DNA from 2 places in the Pseudomonas sp. LRF_L74 genome. Region 2 is predicted to be linked to the other one. Evidence: predicted binding sites of a transcription regulator. Region 2 holds the regulator's gene; the other holds the start of a gene.
What was found. The regulator FliA, encoded in region 2, starts transcription of late flagellar genes. The targets are predictions, from matches to a motif close to CTAAAGTTTNNNNNNNNNNNGCCGNTAA.

Region 1 (8,435 bases), on a different contig from region 2:
GCCTCACGCTCGGCAACATCCAGCTCATCGATCAATTGGACTTCTGCACGAAGATGGCCATCAACCTCGATGAAACGCTCGATGGCACCACGCTGCTCCCCCTCGACCAGCACCTTTACCGTACCGTCCGGCAACTTCAGGAGCTGCAGCACAGTCGCCACGGTACCGACCCGATAAAGACCATTTTCATCCGGATCATCATCGGCAGGATCGCGTTGCGCCAGCAACAGAATCTGCTTGTCGCCAGTCATTGCCGCCTCGAGGGCTTCGATGGACTTTTCACGTCCGACAAAAAGCGGGATGACCATGTGCGGATAAACCACGACATCGCGCAGCGGCAGGAGTGGCAATTCAATGGATGTCTTCATGATTTCAACTCTGCAGCGGCCAATTGGCCATAAACTGACGGGGACCCATCGGCCTAAGATGGGGCCATGCCCATGAAAAAACAAGCAAAGCAACGGTAAACAGGATGAGAACGGCTAGCATGCCCGCGACGGGCGGTGCTACGAGGAGCAGGATACGCCTCGCTCACCAGCATGCATCGAATGACGAAGCCCGCCTCCGGCAATAGAGGCGGGCTCGACAATGACAGGGGAATCGATATCTTTCAGGCTAGGCGGCGACGCGAACTATCACTTCACCTTATAGATGATGCCCGGGCTGCATTGGACCATCTGGTATAGATCCGGCAGGCCGTTGAGCGCCTCGGAAGCCCCGAGAAACAGGTAGCCTCCCGGCTTCAGCGTGGCATGAATACGCGTAAGGATGTCCTTCTTCACCTCAGCAGAGAAGTAGATCAGGACGTTACGGCAGAACACGATGTCGAACTTGCCAAGCGCAGCATAACTATCCAACAGATTGAGCGGACGAAACTCCACACGACTCCTGATCGCCGGCTTGACCGCCCAGCGCCCCGGCCCTTTGGGATCGAAATAGCGCTGCAGTCGGTCCTGAGACAAACCACGCCCCATCGCCAGGCTGTCGTACTCACCGGCCTTGCAAGCCGTGAGCATGGATCCTGACAGATCGGTCGCGACTATCTGCACGCCCGCCTTGAGCTGCCCCAGATTGACCTTTTCGAACTCATCGATACTCATCGACAAGGAGTACGGTTCCTGCCCCGACGAGCAAGCTGCCGACCAGATGCGCAAACGCTGGTTGGGCGAGGTCTTGATCATCTCGGGCAGAACACGGTTCTTCAGTACCTCGAATGGATAGGTGTCACGAAACCACAGGGTTTCATTGGTGGTCATCGCATCAACCACCTGCTCACGCAGGCCGCCACGGGGTTGCGCCTGCATTTTCTGCACAAGCTCCCCCAGCGACTTGATTCCCTGCTGCTCCATCAGCTTGTTGAGGCGGCTGGAAACCAAGTATTGCTTGTTACTACCCAGCAAAATGCCGCAAGCCTTTTCCAGAAATACCCGGAATTGCTCAAAATCCAAATTTCCAGAAGACACTAATGTCGCCTCACCATACTTAAACTCTGCGGAGGCTGACCTCAGCCCTCATCCGCGACACGAATGCGTTCGACTACACGAGAAGCCAGTTCGTCAGGACGAAACTTCGCAAGGAAATCATCTGCGCCAACCTTCTTCACCATTGCCTGGTTGAACACTCCAGACAGCGAAGTATGCAGAATTACATGTAGCTTCTGCATCCTGGGATCCGACCGGATCTCCGCAGTCAGTGTGTAGCCGTCCATCTCGGGCATCTCGATGTCGGAAATCAGCATCAGGAACTCGTCCTCTGGCTTCTTGCCATCAGCCACCAACTGATGCAGGTATTCATAAGCCTGACGCCCGTCGTTGAGCGCAACCACTTCTACCCCGACACTTTCCAGGCAACGAATCACCTGCTTGCGGGCGACCGACGAATCGTCGCAGATCAGAACGCGCTTGCTGACGGCACGTGCCTGGGTCTCACTGTCAATCACTCCTTCGGAAATAGCCTCCGACATAGGTGCGACCTCGGCGAGGATTTTCTCCACGTCGATGATCTCCACCAGTTGCTGATCGAGCCGGGTAACCGCCGTCAGATAGTGAGCGCGGCCGGTTCCCTTGGGTGGCGGGTGGATCTCCTCCCAGTTCATGTTGACGATGCGCTCCACCGAGCGCACCAGGAAGCCCTGAACCTTGGTGTTGTACTCGGTGATAATCACAAAGCTATTGCGCAAGTCATCCAGCCCAGGCCTGCCCGTGGCCAAAGCCAAGTCAAGGATTGGGATGGTGCCACCACGGATGTTGGCCACACCACGCACAACAGGACTGGATTTGGGCATGATGGTGAGCTTGGGGCATTGCAGCACCTCCTTCACCTTGAATACGTTGATGCCATAGAGCTGCGGCCCTTCCAGCCGGAAAAGCAGTAGCTCCAGGCGGTTCTGCCCGACTAATTGGGTACGCTGGTTAACCGAATCCAACACCCCGGCCATATACCCAGGCTCCTCTGTTATCTATCACTGGACGCTGTGCCTAGAGTAGCAGGCGGCACGAGCTTTGCTTTAGCGAGCACATGAACATTTTCATGACGCTTTATCGACTCTGGCCGATGAAACACCACACGCTTGCTGGTGTTTTACCTGCTTTATGCCTGCTCGGCTACAGTTGTACGCCGGCGCTGGCAAACACGCTTCCCGAGGAGCTTATCGGCGCGACCGAAGGCTTTCTTGAGTACACCGTGGATGACTATTTACAGCGTAGCGAAATCCAGGGCCGCCACGAGATTCGTGTTAGCGCTCTCGATCCGCGCCTGAACCTCGCCTCGTGCGACGAAGATTTGACGCAATCCCTGCAAAGCAGCGGCCCCCCACTGGGGCGAGTCACCGTAAAGGTCAGCTGTGAAAGCGGAACGCCCTGGAGCATCTTCGTGCCAGCCCAAGTCAGCCTGTACCGCGAGGTTGTCATTCTGGTCCGCCCCCTGAAACGCGAAGAGGTGATCGGCCTGGGCGATATCGGCATGGTCGAAAAGGACGTTGGCACGCTCGGTCGCGGTTATCTGACCGATCCTGAGCAGGCCCTGGGCAGAAAAGTGACGCGCACCCTGCAAGCCGACCTGGTACTGACACCGAACGTCTTGCAACTGGCCGACGCCGTTCATCGTGGTGACCAGGTCATGATCATCGCACGCAGCGGCAACATAAGCGTGCGCATGCCCGGCGAAGCGCTGGCCAATGGCGTGCTTGGCGAACAGATCAGCGTGCGTAATGCCGGTTCGAAACGCGTCATACGGGCCAGAATCATCGGCCCGGGACAAGTGGAAGCGGAGCTGTGAGTGATGGCACAATCGGTCTTGCGCCAAGCAGGCGGAAAAACTAACGAATACGCCCTAAAGTTTCATCGGGACCGGCCGAAAAGCTTGGCAAGCGTCCAATATCGTCCGAGGTTTGCATCATGGTCATCGACTTCAACCGCCTGAACAATGCCGCCACATCCTCCGGCATCAGTAGCACCCAATCCAGCGGGCGCAATGAAGCCGTTGGCACCAATCAGGCCAGCACGCAGGCCAGCACACTCGACAATTCGCAGGAGCTGGCGCAGGCTGGCAAGAGTGGAGAAAACGTCCAGCTCAGTAGCGAAGCCCAACAATTGCAGAAAACCAGCGACCAGCTTCGCGACCTTCCCAGCGTGGACCAGGAACGCGTAGCCAAGCTGAAGCAAGCGGTAGCCGATGGAAGCTACCAGGTCGACAGCCAGCGCGTAGCAAGCAAGCTGCTCGACTTCGAGTCCCAGCGCTAGTCCAAGGGCCGCGCTGGGGGTATATGACGCCCAACCCCAGAGCCAGCGATGTCAGACCTCAATCTGCTTCAACTCTTCAAAGACGATATCGACACTGCACGACGCCTGCTTGAGCTGATCGATATCGAACACACCGCCCTCGGCGAGAAAGACCTGCCGCACCTGCAGTCGATTATCAACGAAAAGCTACCGTTGCTCGGCCTGCTCGAACAGCACGGCAACCTTCGCAGCCACACGCTCACCACCATGCAGTTGTCGCCTGACGCAGAAGGTCTGCAGCAATATGCGCAGCGGATTGCCGAAGGCCCTCAGTTGCTTGAGCTGGCAGATGAGTTGAATACCCTGCTCGAACGCTGCCGCGAGGCCAATCTGCGCAATGGCCGCATCATTCGAGTCAACCAGACGACACTGGCCAGCATGCTGGAAATCCTGCGTGGCGGCGAAGCCCCCGGACTCTATGACAGCCGAGGCTCAGCCGCTAGAATCGGCGGTCAGCGCCCGCTCAGCCAGGCCTGACCCGATCCTTCATCAACCTGCCCGCTGCCGCTCGTGTTCCGGGCATCATATCGTTGCCTGGAGAACACCGGACCGTGTCCAATCCATTTGCCGCGGAAAATGGCCCGCAGCCGCCGAAGATACTCAAGGCGCCACTGGAAATAATCGCCAGCCTGCGCCAGCTACAACAACATCACGACCCGCTGGTCCTGACCTTCAAGGATCGAAGCCAACGCTTTCAGAGTTACCTGGTCGAAATCGATCGCGAACGCAGCATCATCACCCTCGATGAACTGATTCCCAACGATGGCGAACGCTTCCTCAAGGCCGGCGAAGCTTTCAGGATCGAAGGCTTCCATGATGGCGTGCGAATCGCCTGGGACTGCGAGGACCCAGTGCAGGTTGGCGAATACCAGGGCGCTACATGTTATTGGTGCCACCTGCCCGAAGAAGTCATCTATCACCAGCGCCGTAGCGCCTATCGAGCTCCGGTACAGCTGGGCGAGACGGTAGTGAGCGAGCTATCGGGCACTCGCCTCAGCCGACCACTGAAGGGGCTGCTCCTGGATATTTCTGCGACCGGCTGCAAGCTGCGCTTCGTTGGCAATGTCACCGCCGGCCTGCAAACCGGGCAAGTCTATGAAAACCTCAGCGTACAAATGCCGTTCGGCACCATGACCACAGCAGCGGAGCTTCGGCACATCTCCTACGAAGAGAAAGTCGACAGCAGCTTCGCGGGCCTGCGCTTCCACCACCTCGGCGGCCAGGAACAACGCCAGATCGAACGCTTCGTTTACCAATTGCAGCGTGAAGCGGCAGCCAAGCGCAAGGATGACTGATCAAAGCAGAAAGCGCGCGACCTGATCGGCATCGAAGGGCCAATCCAGTTCTGCGCCGCTGTCACAGCGGTGCAGAACTGGAATTCGCAAGCCATAGCGCTCGACCCAGTCGTCACGGTCGGCGATATCGACCAGCTCCACCAGCAACCCATGCTCGACGAATGGCATGAGCTCGGCTTCCGCCACTTCGCAAAGATGACAGCCGAGCGTGCTGAATAGCTGGCATTCGGGAAGCATTGCAGCGTCTCTATCGATCGGAGATCGCAAGTTTAGGATTGCCTGCCAGCCCCCGCAACCCTACTCAATCAGGCCGAGACGCACTGGCCTTGATGTCATTACCGCTTGCAGATAAGGCCATGCTAGCGCCGTTGCGGTAGACGAATCTCTACCTCCAGCCCTCCCAGCTCCGACTCCTGCAACACCAGGCTACCTTTCCAGGCATCAACGATATCACGCACGATACCGAGCCCAAGGCCATGCCCCCTGACCTGTTCGTCCAACCGCACGCCACGCTCGATCACTTCCTCGCGCAACGCTGACTCGATCCCCGGACCGTCATCTTCGACCAGCAGCAGAACCCCATCGGACTCCCGCACGATACGCAAGCGAACCCTCGAACGCGCCCACTTGCACGCGTTGTCCAGCAGATTGCCCAGCAACTCCAGCATGTCCTCGCGATCCCATGGCAGGCGTAGCGCCTGTGGTGCCTCCCAGTGCATATCCAGCCCGGCGCCATGGATCATCCGCAAGGTATTGAACAGACCCGGCAGTTCGGTGGCGCAATCGAAATAGGCGCCAGGCAGAACGTCGCCGGCGAGCCGCGCACGCCCCAGCTCACGAGCCAGCCGTTGCTCGATCTGTTCGAGTTGCTCGAGCAAACCGTGATGCAACTGCGGACACGCTTTCAGTTGATCCCGGTTGGCCAGGCTGACCAGCACCGCCAAGGGGGTCTTCAAGGCATGGCCGAGATTGCCCAAGGCATTGCGTGAGCGGCGCAACGTTTCATCGGTATGCCGCAGCAAGTGGTTGATCTGCCCCACCAAAGCCTCGAGCTCGACAGGAACCTCGGCATCCAGTTCACTGCGTCGCCCTTCCTGCAACTGCGCCACCTGCCGACGCACCTGCTCAAGGGGACGCAAGGCATTGTGCACGGTGTAACGCTGGGCAAGCAGGATCAGCAACAGCGCGCCAATCCCAAGCCCAAGCCCGACCCATTGAATACGCTGGAAACTCGCCAGTACCGGGGTGTAGTCACGAGCGACGACAATGGCGAAACGCTCGCCATGCCGGGAGAAATCCTCGCGATAGGTCAGCAGCAGTTGCCCGCGCGGCCCGTCCCCCAATTGATCCTGCAGACCGGGCACGGCAGGCTGCACCAGTTCACGATCCCAGGCGGAACGCGAACGCCAGGTCTTGCCGGCGAAGTCGATGCGAAAATACAGGCCGGACAACGGTCGCTGGTAGGCGGCACTCAAGCGCTGCTCATCCAACTGCAGACCGTCCGGCCCACGCACGATGGCGACAACCAGAGACTTGGCCTCGTCTTGCAGTGAGGACGCCATGTAGCCGCGCAAACTGCCATCGAGCAACCACAGTCCCAACTGCATCACGCCCAACCCGACCACCAGCAGCACACCGACCAACCCCAGGCTTAGGCGGCGCTGGATGGACCTCACTGCGCCACACCGGTGAAACGGTAGCCCTGCCCGCGCCGTGTTTCGATCACCTCGCGCCCGAGCTTGCCGCGCAGCCGGTTGACGTGGACCTCCAGTACATTCGAATCGCGTTCGGTCTCGCCATCGTAGAGGTGCTCGGCCAGGTGCATTTTCGACAACAGTTGCCCTGGATGCAGCATGAAGTAACGCAGCAGACGAAATTCGGCAGCGGTCAGCTCAACGTCGCTACCGTCGCGTACCACGCACTGCCGGCTCTCATCCAGTTGCAAGCCGGCCGCCTCCAGTTGCGGCTGGTTGGCCAGGCCACGCGCACGCCGCAACAAGCCCTGGATACGCAGCAACAGTTCCTCGGGATGAAAGGGCTTGGTCAGGTAATCGTCGGCCCCGGCCTTCAACCCTTCGATGCGCTCCGACCAGGAGCCCCGTGCCGTCAGGATCAGTACCGGCGTGGCGAGCTTCTCCGCACGCCATTGCTGCAGCACTTGCAAACCGGGAATGCCGGGCAAGCCAAGGTCGAGAATGATCAGGTCATAGGGCTCGATCACGCCCTGGCTCAGCGCGTCGCGGCCATCGGCCAACCAGTCGACGGCATAGCCTTGCCGGGTCAGCGTGGCGCACAGCTCATCGGCTAGCGATACCGTATCTTCCACCAGCAGCAAACGCATCAGTCGTCTACCTCGTCCTTCAGAATGCGGCCGTCACGGGCATCCAGTTCCAACTCGCGCACCACGCCATTGTCAGTGAGCAACTCGACCTCGTAGATCAGGATGCCATCGTCCTCCTCCAGCTCGACCTCCAGCAACGACGCGCCGGGGTATCGCGCGAGAGCGGCCTGCATCAACTGTTCGAGTGGCATGATGATGCCCTCACGCCGCAGGCGCAGGGCTTCGTCCTGATCCAGGTCACGCGCCTCGGCCTGCAGCGCGAGAACCGCAAGCACCAGGGCGACGATACTGATATAGCGCGCGATGAATCTCATCAGCGGTCCTGATGCTCCTTGAGCACTTCGCCGGTCTTGGCATCCAGTTCGAGGTCCCATTCGACACCCTGGGCGTCACGCAACTCGACCTGATAGATGTAGCGGCCATGCTCTTCTTCCAGCTCGGTATCCTTCACTGTGGCGCCAGGATGCTTGGCGATGGCCGCCGCGTTGAGCTTCTCGAACGACTGGATGGTACCGGCATCGCGCAGCTTGAGTGCCTCGTCCGGCCCCAGGTCACGAGCCTGGGCAGCAAGGGTGGTCAAGGCGATAGCGGAAGCGGCGAACAGGGCCGTCAGTTGTTTCATGTTCATCTCCTGATGAAATCCATTGATTGGCGATACACATCGACAATAAGCGCAACGACTTAACTCAACCTGAATCATCGACTTGGCCTGCCACCCGATCGCACTATAATCGCCTGCCCGCCCATGGAGCCAAGCCATGACCGCCATCCACATCAAGTCTCCGGCACTGACCCTGCGCGCAGGGAAACGGGCCATGGCACGCATCCGCGAACGTGGCCTTACGCCTCAGGACGTCGGCATTCTGCCAGGCGCCGCCGGCGGCCCCAAGGGGCTTGGCATCCAGGGACTGGACCTGGCGCTGTTCGGCGACTGGCTGCAGCGTGTGCCACGGGAGCGCACCCTGATCGGCGCCTCCATCGGCTCCTGGCGCTTCGCCAGCGCCTGCCTGCCCGACGCGG
Region 2 (8,435 bases):
TTGCCACCAGGCGCCAGCAGGGCCAGCCCCGGACGCAACTGGTCGCCATCCTCGGCTTCCTTGACGTTGATACGACAGAGCTTGTCCAGGCGCTCGGCAAAGGCCTTGGTGAAGGCCGCCGGCATGTGCTGGATGAGCACGATGGGCGTAGGGAAATTGGCCGGCAACTGGGTAAGCACGCGCTGCAGGGCAACCGGGCCGCCGGTGGACGTACCGATCGCCACCAGTTTGTAGGCCTTACGCTTTGGGACTGCTGCGCTCGCGGCAGGGGCGGCAGGTGCGCCTGCAGTCGCCGCTCGTGCCGGAGCGGGAGCCGGTCGCGCGGCAGGCGTGGACGCAGGCGCGGGGCTTGGCGAATAAGTGCTGTAGCGGCGGTTGCTGCGGGCGATGGTATGTACCTTTTCGCACAGCAGGGTCTTGACCTTGTCCGGATTGCGCGAGATGTCCTCGAAGTTCTTCGGCAGGTAGTCGACCGCACCGGCATCCAGGGCATCGAGCGTGACGCGCGCGCCCTCGTGAGTCAGCGAGGAGAACATCAGGACCGGGGTCGGACAGCGCTGCATGATGTTTCGCACGGCGGTGATGCCGTCCATCATCGGCATCTCGTAATCCATGGTGATCACGTCAGGCTTGAGCGCCACGGCCTGATCGATGGCCTCACGGCCATTCGTGGCCGTGCCGACCACCTGGATATTGGGATCGGCGGAAAGAATTTCCGACACCCGGCGGCGGAAGAAACCGGAGTCGTCCACCACGAGGACCTTGACAACCATAAACACTCCTGAGCGGCCGGCACTGCCGGCCGCATACAATCAGATGCGGCGTGCGTAACGCTTGAGCATGCTGGGCACGTCGAGAATCAGTGCGATGCGTCCATCGCCCGTGATCGTTGCACCGGACATGCCCGGCGTTCCCTGCAGCATCTTGCCCAGCGGCTTGATCACCACCTCTTCCTGGCCGACCAGTTGATCGACCACGAAGCCGATGCGCTGGCTACCGACGGTGAGGATCACCACATGACCTTCGAGCTGCTCCTCGTAGGCCGCGCCGCGCACCAGCCAGCGCTTGAGGTAGAACAGCGGCAGGGCCTTGTCGCGCACGATCACCACCTCCTGGCCATCCACCACGTTGGTACGGGAGAGGTCCAGATGGAAGATCTCGTTGACGTTGACCAGCGGGAAGGCAAAAGCCTGGTCGCCGAGCATGACCATCAGGGTCGGCATGATCGCCAGGGTCAATGGCACCTTGATGATGATCTTCGAACCCTGGCCCTTGGCCGAGTGCACGTTGATGATGCCATTGAGCTGGGAAATCTTGGTTTTCACCACGTCCATGCCCACACCGCGACCGGAAACATCGGAGATCTCGGTCTTGGTCGAGAAGCCTGGGGCGAAGATCAGGTTGTAGCATTCGGTCTCGCTCAGGCGGTCCGCCGCGTCCTTGTCCAGCAAGCCTTTCTCGACGGCCTTGGAACGCAGGATCTCGGGGTCCATGCCCTTGCCGTCGTCGGAGATCGACAACAAGATGTGGTCACCCTCCTGTTCGGCGGACAACACGACCCGCCCAGCCCTGCCCTTGCCGGACGCCTCACGCTCCTCAGGACTCTCGATGCCATGGTCGACCGCGTTGCGCACCAAGTGCACCAGTGGGTCGGCAAGCGCCTCGACGAGGTTCTTGTCGAGATCGGTTTCTTCACCGACCAGCTCCAGGTTGATCTCTTTCTTCAGGTTGCGTGCCAGGTCGCGGACCAGTCGCGGGAAGCGGCCGAAGACCTTCTTGATCGGCTGCATCCGGGTTTTCATCACCGAGGTCTGCAGGTCGGCGGTCACCACGTCCAGGTTGGACACGGCCTTGGCCATCGCCTCGTCACCGCTGTTGAGCCCCAGGCGCACCAGGCGGTTACGCACCAGCACCAGTTCGCCGACCATGTTCATGATCTCGTCCAGGCGCGCGGTATCGACACGAACCGTGGTTTCCGCTTCGCTGGCAGCGGTCGCCGGTTTTTCCGCAGCGGCCGGGGTCGGACCCGACGCGGGGGCAACAGCCTTGGCCGGCTGGGGCTTGCTCACCGGCTTGGCCGCAGATGCTGGTGCAGGTTTCGCGGCCTCCGGCTTTTCCGCAGCCGGACGGCTGCTCGGTGGCGTCGGCGGCTGGGCGGTTTTCACCGCCTCTTCGCTGAACTTGCCCTTGCCATGCAGCTGATCGAGCAACGCCTCGAATTCGTCGTCGGTGATATTGTCGCCAGCCGGCTCTGGTGCCACGGCGACGGGTGCCGACGCCTGCGGCTCGGCGAACTTGCCTTTACCGTGGAGTTGGTCGAGCAGAGCCTCGAATTCGTCGTCAGTGATGTCGTCGCCAGCCGCAGCCGGCGCGGATACCGGCTCGACAGGCGGTTTCACGGCAGCGGCCTCCGGGGCCGGAGCCTCGGAAAACTTGCCCTTGCCATGCAGTTGGTCGAGCAGCGCTTCGAATTCGTCATCGGTAATGTCGTCACCGCTGGAAGCAGGCGCCGGCTCGGCGGCGGTCCCCTGCTGCTCGGCACCGATGGCATCGAGCAACTGTTCGAACTCGCTGTCGGTTATATCGATCGATTCGACGACAGGAGCCGGTTCGGGCTCCGGCTGCGCCTCGGCAGCAGGCGCCGAGCGCTCCTCTGCACGTTCCGGTTCGGCCAGGCGCGCCAGGGCCGCCAGCAGTTCCCGGGAGGCCGGTGTCGGCTCGCTGCGTTCACGTACCTGGCTGAACATCTCGTTGACGGCATCCAGTGCCTGCAACACGACATCCATGAGCTCGGCCGTTACGCGACGCCCACCCTTGCGCAGGATGTCGAACACGTTTTCCGCGATGTGGCAGCACTCCACCAGCTCATTGAGCTGGAGGAAGCCGGCGCCCCCTTTCACGGTATGAAAACCGCGGAAAATGGCGTTGAGCAGGTCCATGTCATCCGGTCGGCTTTCCAGCTCGACCAGTTGCTCGGACAGTTGCTCGAGAATTTCGCCGGCCTCTACCAGGAAGTCCTGGAGAATCTCCTCATCGGCGTCAAAGCTCATCGGTGCGCTCCAAAGGCTCTGGTTAGAGCTCTAAAAACCTAGGCTGGACAGCAGGTCATCGACATCATCCTGGCTGGAGGCGACATCCTCACGCTTATCGGCATGAATCTGCGGACCTTCACCCCGGGACGAGGCTTTTTGTTCTTCCTGCTCCTTGCGCAGCGCTGCGTGGTCATGCTCGATACCGGCATAACGATCGACATGGCTGGCCATCAGGACCAGTTTCAACAAATTGCTCTCGACCTCGGTCACCAACTGCGTGACGCGCTTGATGACTTGGCCGGTCAGGTCCTGGAAATCCTGCGCCAACAAAATGTTGTTCAGATAGCCAGAGAGTTTCTGGCTATCACGATCACTTCTGGCAAGAAACAGTTCGATGCGCTTGGCCAGTTCACGGAAGGTATCCGCACTCATCTCGCGGCGCATGAAGCGCCCCCACTCGGCCCCCAGGGTCTTGGCCTCATCGCCCAGATCATTGACCAGCGGCGCGCTCTGCTCGACCAGGTCCATGGTCCGATTGGCCGCCCTCTCGGTCATCTGTACGACGTAGGACAGACGCTCGGTGGCATCGGTGATCTGCGACAGCTCCTGGGAATGAGGGATGTGTGGATCGATCTGGAAATTGACGATCGCATTGTGCAACTCACGGGTAAGCTTGCCCACTTCCTGGTAAAGACCGCGGTCGCGGGCCTCACTGAGTTCCTGGATCAGTTGCGCCGCCTCGCCAAAATTGCCTTTCTCCAGGCTCTCGACGAGTTGATGCGCATGTGTTTTCAGGGTCGATTCGAATTCGCCCGGAGAGTCATCTCTTGCCATAGCGCCCTCGCGACCTACATCAGCCATTAACCCGCTCGAAGATCTTCTCGATCTTCTCTTTCAACACCTGCGCAGTGAAAGGCTTCACCACGTAGCCGTTCACCCCGGCCTGGGCGGCTTCGATGATTTGGTCACGCTTGGCCTCCGCGGTGACCATCAGTACCGGCAGTGTCTTCAGGCGGTCGTCAGCGCGTACCGCGCGCAGCAGGTCGATACCTGTCATGCCCGGCATGTTCCAGTCGGTCACCAGGAAGTCGAAGCTGCCACTCTGCAGCATCGGCAACGCGGTGGTGCCGTCGTCGGCTTCGGCTGTGTTGGTGAATCCCAGATCACGCAAGAGGTTCTTGATGATCCGTCTCATCGTCGAGAAATCATCCACGATGAGTATTTTCATGTTTTTGTCCAAGTCGACCTCCGTACAGTCCTAAACACCAGCGCCCCCGATGGCGTCGCAATCATGAAACCGGCAGCCCTATTGCGCCCGCCACTCTCCCAACCTGGCCCGCAGACGTGCTGCGCACTGGCTGTGCAACTGACTGACACGGGACTCGCTGACCCCAAGGACCTCACCGATTTCCTTGAGATTCAGCTCTTCGTCGTAATACAACGCCAAGACCAGACGTTCGCGCTCCGGCAGGTTGGCGATGGCATCGGCCAGCGCCAACTGGAAGCGCTCGTCTTCCAGTTCATGCAGAGGTTCGGTCTGGGTACTACCAGTGTCTTCATGCAGCCCGCCATGCTCACCGTCCTGCAACAGGTCGTCGAAGCTGAACAGGCGGCTGCCCAAAGTGTCGCCAAGAATGCCGTAGTAATCCTCGAGACTCAATTGGAGTTCGGCCGCAACCTCCTGATCTTTAGCATCTCTTCCGGTTCGCGCTTCGATTGCGCGAATCGCGTCGCTGACCATACGCGTGTTTCGATGCACCGAACGCGGAGCCCAATCGCCCTTGCGCACCTCGTCGAGCATGGCCCCGCGAATGCGGATGCCGGCATAGGTTTCGAAGCTCGCGCCCTTGCCGCCGTCGTATTTCTTGGCGGCCTCGAGCAGGCCGATCATTCCCGCCTGGATCAGGTCGTCGACCTGCACACTGGCGGGCAGGCGGCCCAGCAAGTGGTAGGCGATGCGCTTGACCAGCGGTGCGTAGCGCTCGATCAGTTGGTGCTGGGAATCACGGCCCTGCGCCTTGTTATACATGCGAAGTCCATTGGCTGCTGTCATGCGGTCGATCCCGCGACCGGCTGCTGCACCAGTCGCTCGACGAAGAATTCCAGATGCCCACGCGGGTTGGCCGGCAACGGCCACGTGTCGACTTTCTGGGCAATCGCCTTGAACGCCAGTGCGCATTTCGAGCGCGGGAAAGCTTCGTACACCGCGCGCTGTTTCTGCACGGCCTTGCGCACCGACTCGTCGTACGGCACAGCGCCTACGTATTGCAGGGCCACATCGAGGAAGCGATCGGTCACCTTGGTCAGCTTAGCAAACAGATTGCGCCCTTCCTGAGGGCTGTGGGCCATGTTGGCCAGCACCCGGAAACGGCTCATTCCATAGTCGCGGTTGAGCAGTTTGATCAATGCGTAGGCATCGGTGATCGAAGTCGGCTCATCGCAGACCACCACCACGACCTCCTGCGCCGCGCGCACGAAACTGACCACACCATCGCCGATGCCGGCCGCCGTATCGATCACCAGCACATCGAGGTTGTCGCTGATGTCGCTGAACGCCTGGATCAGGCCGGCATGCTGCATGGGCGAAAGCTGCACCATGCTCTGCGTACCGGACGCCGCCGGGACGATACGAATACCACCCGGCCCCTGGATCAGTACGTCCTTCAGGTCGCACTCACCCGCAATCACATCGGCCAGGGTGCGCTTGGCAGTCAGTCCCAGCAGCACGTCGACGTTGGCCAGGCCAAGGTCGGCGTCCATCAGCATCACGCGTCGACCGAGATCGGCCAGCGCCAGTGACAGATTCACCGACACATTGGTCTTGCCGACGCCGCCCTTGCCGCCGGTCACTGCGATCACCTGTACGGGATGCCTACTACCCATGTTATCTACACACCTTGTCTTGCCTGGACTGGGTATAACGGCCGAAGCGCCGCCACCCTACCTAAACACTAGAACAGAACACAGCGGCAGGCGGTTCAACTCACCCGCCTTGCCGGCTTCTGGTACAGACCGGCGAACATGTCCGCCATGGTCTCCTCGCTGGGCTCTTCCGGCGCCTGCAGGCTGACCGCCCTGCTCACCAGTTGATGCCCGCGTGCGACCTGCAGGTCGTCGGGAATCTTGGGGCCGTCTGCGAGATAGGCTACCGGGAGATGCTGGCTGATGGCCAGTCCTAAAACGTCTCCCAGGCTGGCCGCCTCATCGAGCTTGGTAAGGATACAGCCAGCCAGCCCACAACGCTTGTAACTATGGTAAGCGGCCTTGAGCACCTGCCCCTGGCTGGTTGCCGCCAAGACCAGGTAATTCTTGGCCTTGACGCCACGCCCGGCAAGGCTTTCCAACTGCATGCGCAGGGCCGGATCGTTATTCGGCAGGCCCGCGGTATCAATCAGTACCACCCGCTTGCGCGCCAGAGGCGCCAACGCCTGGACCAGCGACTGGCCGGCATCGACCTGGGTCACCGACACATTGAGGATACGCCCAAGGGTCTTCAATTGCTCCTGGGCACCGATACGGAAACTGTCCATGCTGACCAGCGCGATGTTCTGCGCGCCATATTTCAGTACATAGCGTGCGGCGAGCTTGGCCAGCGTGGTGGTCTTGCCCATGCCGGCCGGTCCGACCAGGGCAATGACGCCCCCCTCTTCCATCGGCTCGGTTTTCGGCGTCTGGATCGCGTGGGCCAGATGGGCCAGCAGCATGCGCCAGGCCTGGCGCGGTTCGTCGACCTTGCCCATGCGCTCGATCAGCGCACGGGAAATATCAGCCGGCAGGCCGATGCGCTGGAAGCGGCGCCACAGGCCGGCCTGCTGCGGGCGACGGCTCTGCATCTGGCTCCAGGCCATCGAGCCCAGTTGAACTTCGATCAGCTCGCGCAGCCCGTGCAGCTCCGAGCGCATCACCTCCAGCGCACGCGGGTCGGCCACGGGAGCACTGGGGGCAACCGGAGCGGGCGCGACGACCGGGCGCTTGGGCGCCACCGCGGATGCCGGCAGCTCAGGCGCGACGATGGATTCGTTGGCGAACAATTGCCCAGCCTTGTGCTCCTCGGCGATGGCACGAGCGGCCAGATCCGCATGGACGTTGGCGATCTTCGCCTGGGTCTTGCGCAGCTCGGCTTCCAGCGCCAGGTTCGGCTGGCTGACCGGCTCGGGCATCTGGTAGTCCAGGGCCGCGGTCAATTCGACGCCACCCGCGACGCGGCGATTGCCGATGATCGCGGCATCGTCACCCAGCTCGTCGCGGACCAGTTTCATGGCCTGACGCATATCGGCTGCGAAGAAGCGTTTGACTTGCATGGCTTAGAACCCTCAGTTCTGGCCCACCGTGGCGACGATGGTGACTTGCTTGTTGTCCGGTATTTCCTGGTAGGCCAGTACGTGCATGGACGGAACGGCGAGTCGAGCGAAGCGTGACAGCATCGGACGAACCGGACCGGCCACCAGCAGAATCACCGGCTTGCCAAGCATTTCCTGGCGCTGCGCCGCATCCACCAGGGAGCGCTGCAGCTTCTCGGCCATGCCGGGTTCGAGGAGGATGCCATCCTCGGAGCCCTGACCGGCCTTCTGCAGACTACTGAGCAATAACTGTTCCAACCTTGGTTCCAAGGTGATCACAGGCAGCTCTGGCTCTAGTCCCACAATGCTTTGCACGATCGCGCGGGACAATGCGACGCGCACTGCCGCGACCATGGCGGCGGGATCTTGACTCTTCGGTGCGACGTTGGCGATGGCTTCGGCGATGGTACGGATATCGCGCACCGGCACCTGCTCCTGCAGCAGGCTTTGCAGGACCTTGAGCAGTGTCGACAGCGATATCAACCCAGGCACCAGCTCCTCGGCCAGCTTGGGCGAGCTCTTGGCCAGCATCTGGATGAGCTGCTGCACTTCCTCGTGCCCCAACAGCTCATGGGCATGCTTGTGCAGCACCTGATTCAGGTGGGTGGCGACCACGGTACTGACGTCGACCACTGTGTAGCCGAGCGATTGTGCCTGGGCACGTTGACTGAGATCGATCCATACCGCCTCCAGGCCAAACGCCGGTTCTTTGGCGGCGATGCCATTGAGCGTGCCGAATACCTGGCCCGGATTGATCGCCAGTTCGCGATCCGGATAGACCTCCGCCTCGGCGACACCGACCCCCATCAGGGTCAGGCGGTAGGCATTGGGCAGCAGGTCGAGGTTGTCGCGAATATGTACCGACGGCATGAGAAAGCCCATCTCCTGGGAGAGCTTCTTGCGCACCCCCTTGATTCGCGCCAGCAATTGTCCACCCTGGTTGCGGTCGACCAGCGGGATCAGCCGGTAGCCCACCTCCAGGCCGACCATATCCACGGGCATCACGTCATCCCAGCCCAGTTCCTTGATTTCCTGGGCCTTCTGCGCCGGCAGCAGTTCCTGC

Region 1: flgM (flagellar biosynthesis anti-sigma factor FlgM) is a predicted target of FliA. The motif match lies at 3,331-3,358, and genes of this name have one in related genera.

What each region holds. Positions count from the first base shown of each region.
Region 1 is NZ_CBFFRH010000008.1:44,899-53,333, reverse strand. Features, by position in the region: gene lon (endopeptidase La) at 1-368, opposite strand, end outside; gene cheR (protein-glutamate O-methyltransferase CheR) at 636-1,463, opposite strand; gene ACSZPK_RS20010 (chemotaxis protein CheV) at 1,505-2,437, opposite strand; gene flgA (flagellar basal body P-ring formation chaperone FlgA) at 2,518-3,276, shown strand; gene flgM (flagellar biosynthesis anti-sigma factor FlgM) at 3,396-3,740, shown strand; gene ACSZPK_RS19995 (flagella synthesis protein FlgN) at 3,789-4,256, shown strand; gene ACSZPK_RS19990 (flagellar brake protein) at 4,331-5,074, shown strand; gene ACSZPK_RS19985 (glutaredoxin family protein) at 5,075-5,311, opposite strand; gene ACSZPK_RS19980 (sensor histidine kinase) at 5,434-6,750, opposite strand; gene ACSZPK_RS19975 (response regulator transcription factor) at 6,747-7,415, opposite strand; gene ACSZPK_RS19970 (PepSY domain-containing protein) at 7,415-7,729, opposite strand; gene ACSZPK_RS19965 (PepSY domain-containing protein) at 7,729-8,037, opposite strand; gene ACSZPK_RS19960 (patatin-like phospholipase family protein) at 8,174-8,435, shown strand, end outside.
Region 2 is NZ_CBFFRH010000013.1:67,150-75,584, reverse strand. Features, by position in the region: gene ACSZPK_RS24735 (protein-glutamate methylesterase/protein-glutamine glutaminase) at 1-773, opposite strand, end outside; gene ACSZPK_RS24730 (chemotaxis protein CheA) at 813-3,050, opposite strand; gene ACSZPK_RS24725 (protein phosphatase CheZ) at 3,081-3,866, opposite strand; gene ACSZPK_RS24720 (chemotaxis response regulator CheY) at 3,886-4,260, opposite strand; gene fliA (RNA polymerase sigma factor FliA) at 4,339-5,085, opposite strand; gene fleN (flagellar synthesis regulator FleN) at 5,082-5,915, opposite strand; gene flhF (flagellar biosynthesis protein FlhF) at 6,011-7,333, opposite strand; gene flhA (flagellar biosynthesis protein FlhA) at 7,346-8,435, opposite strand, start outside.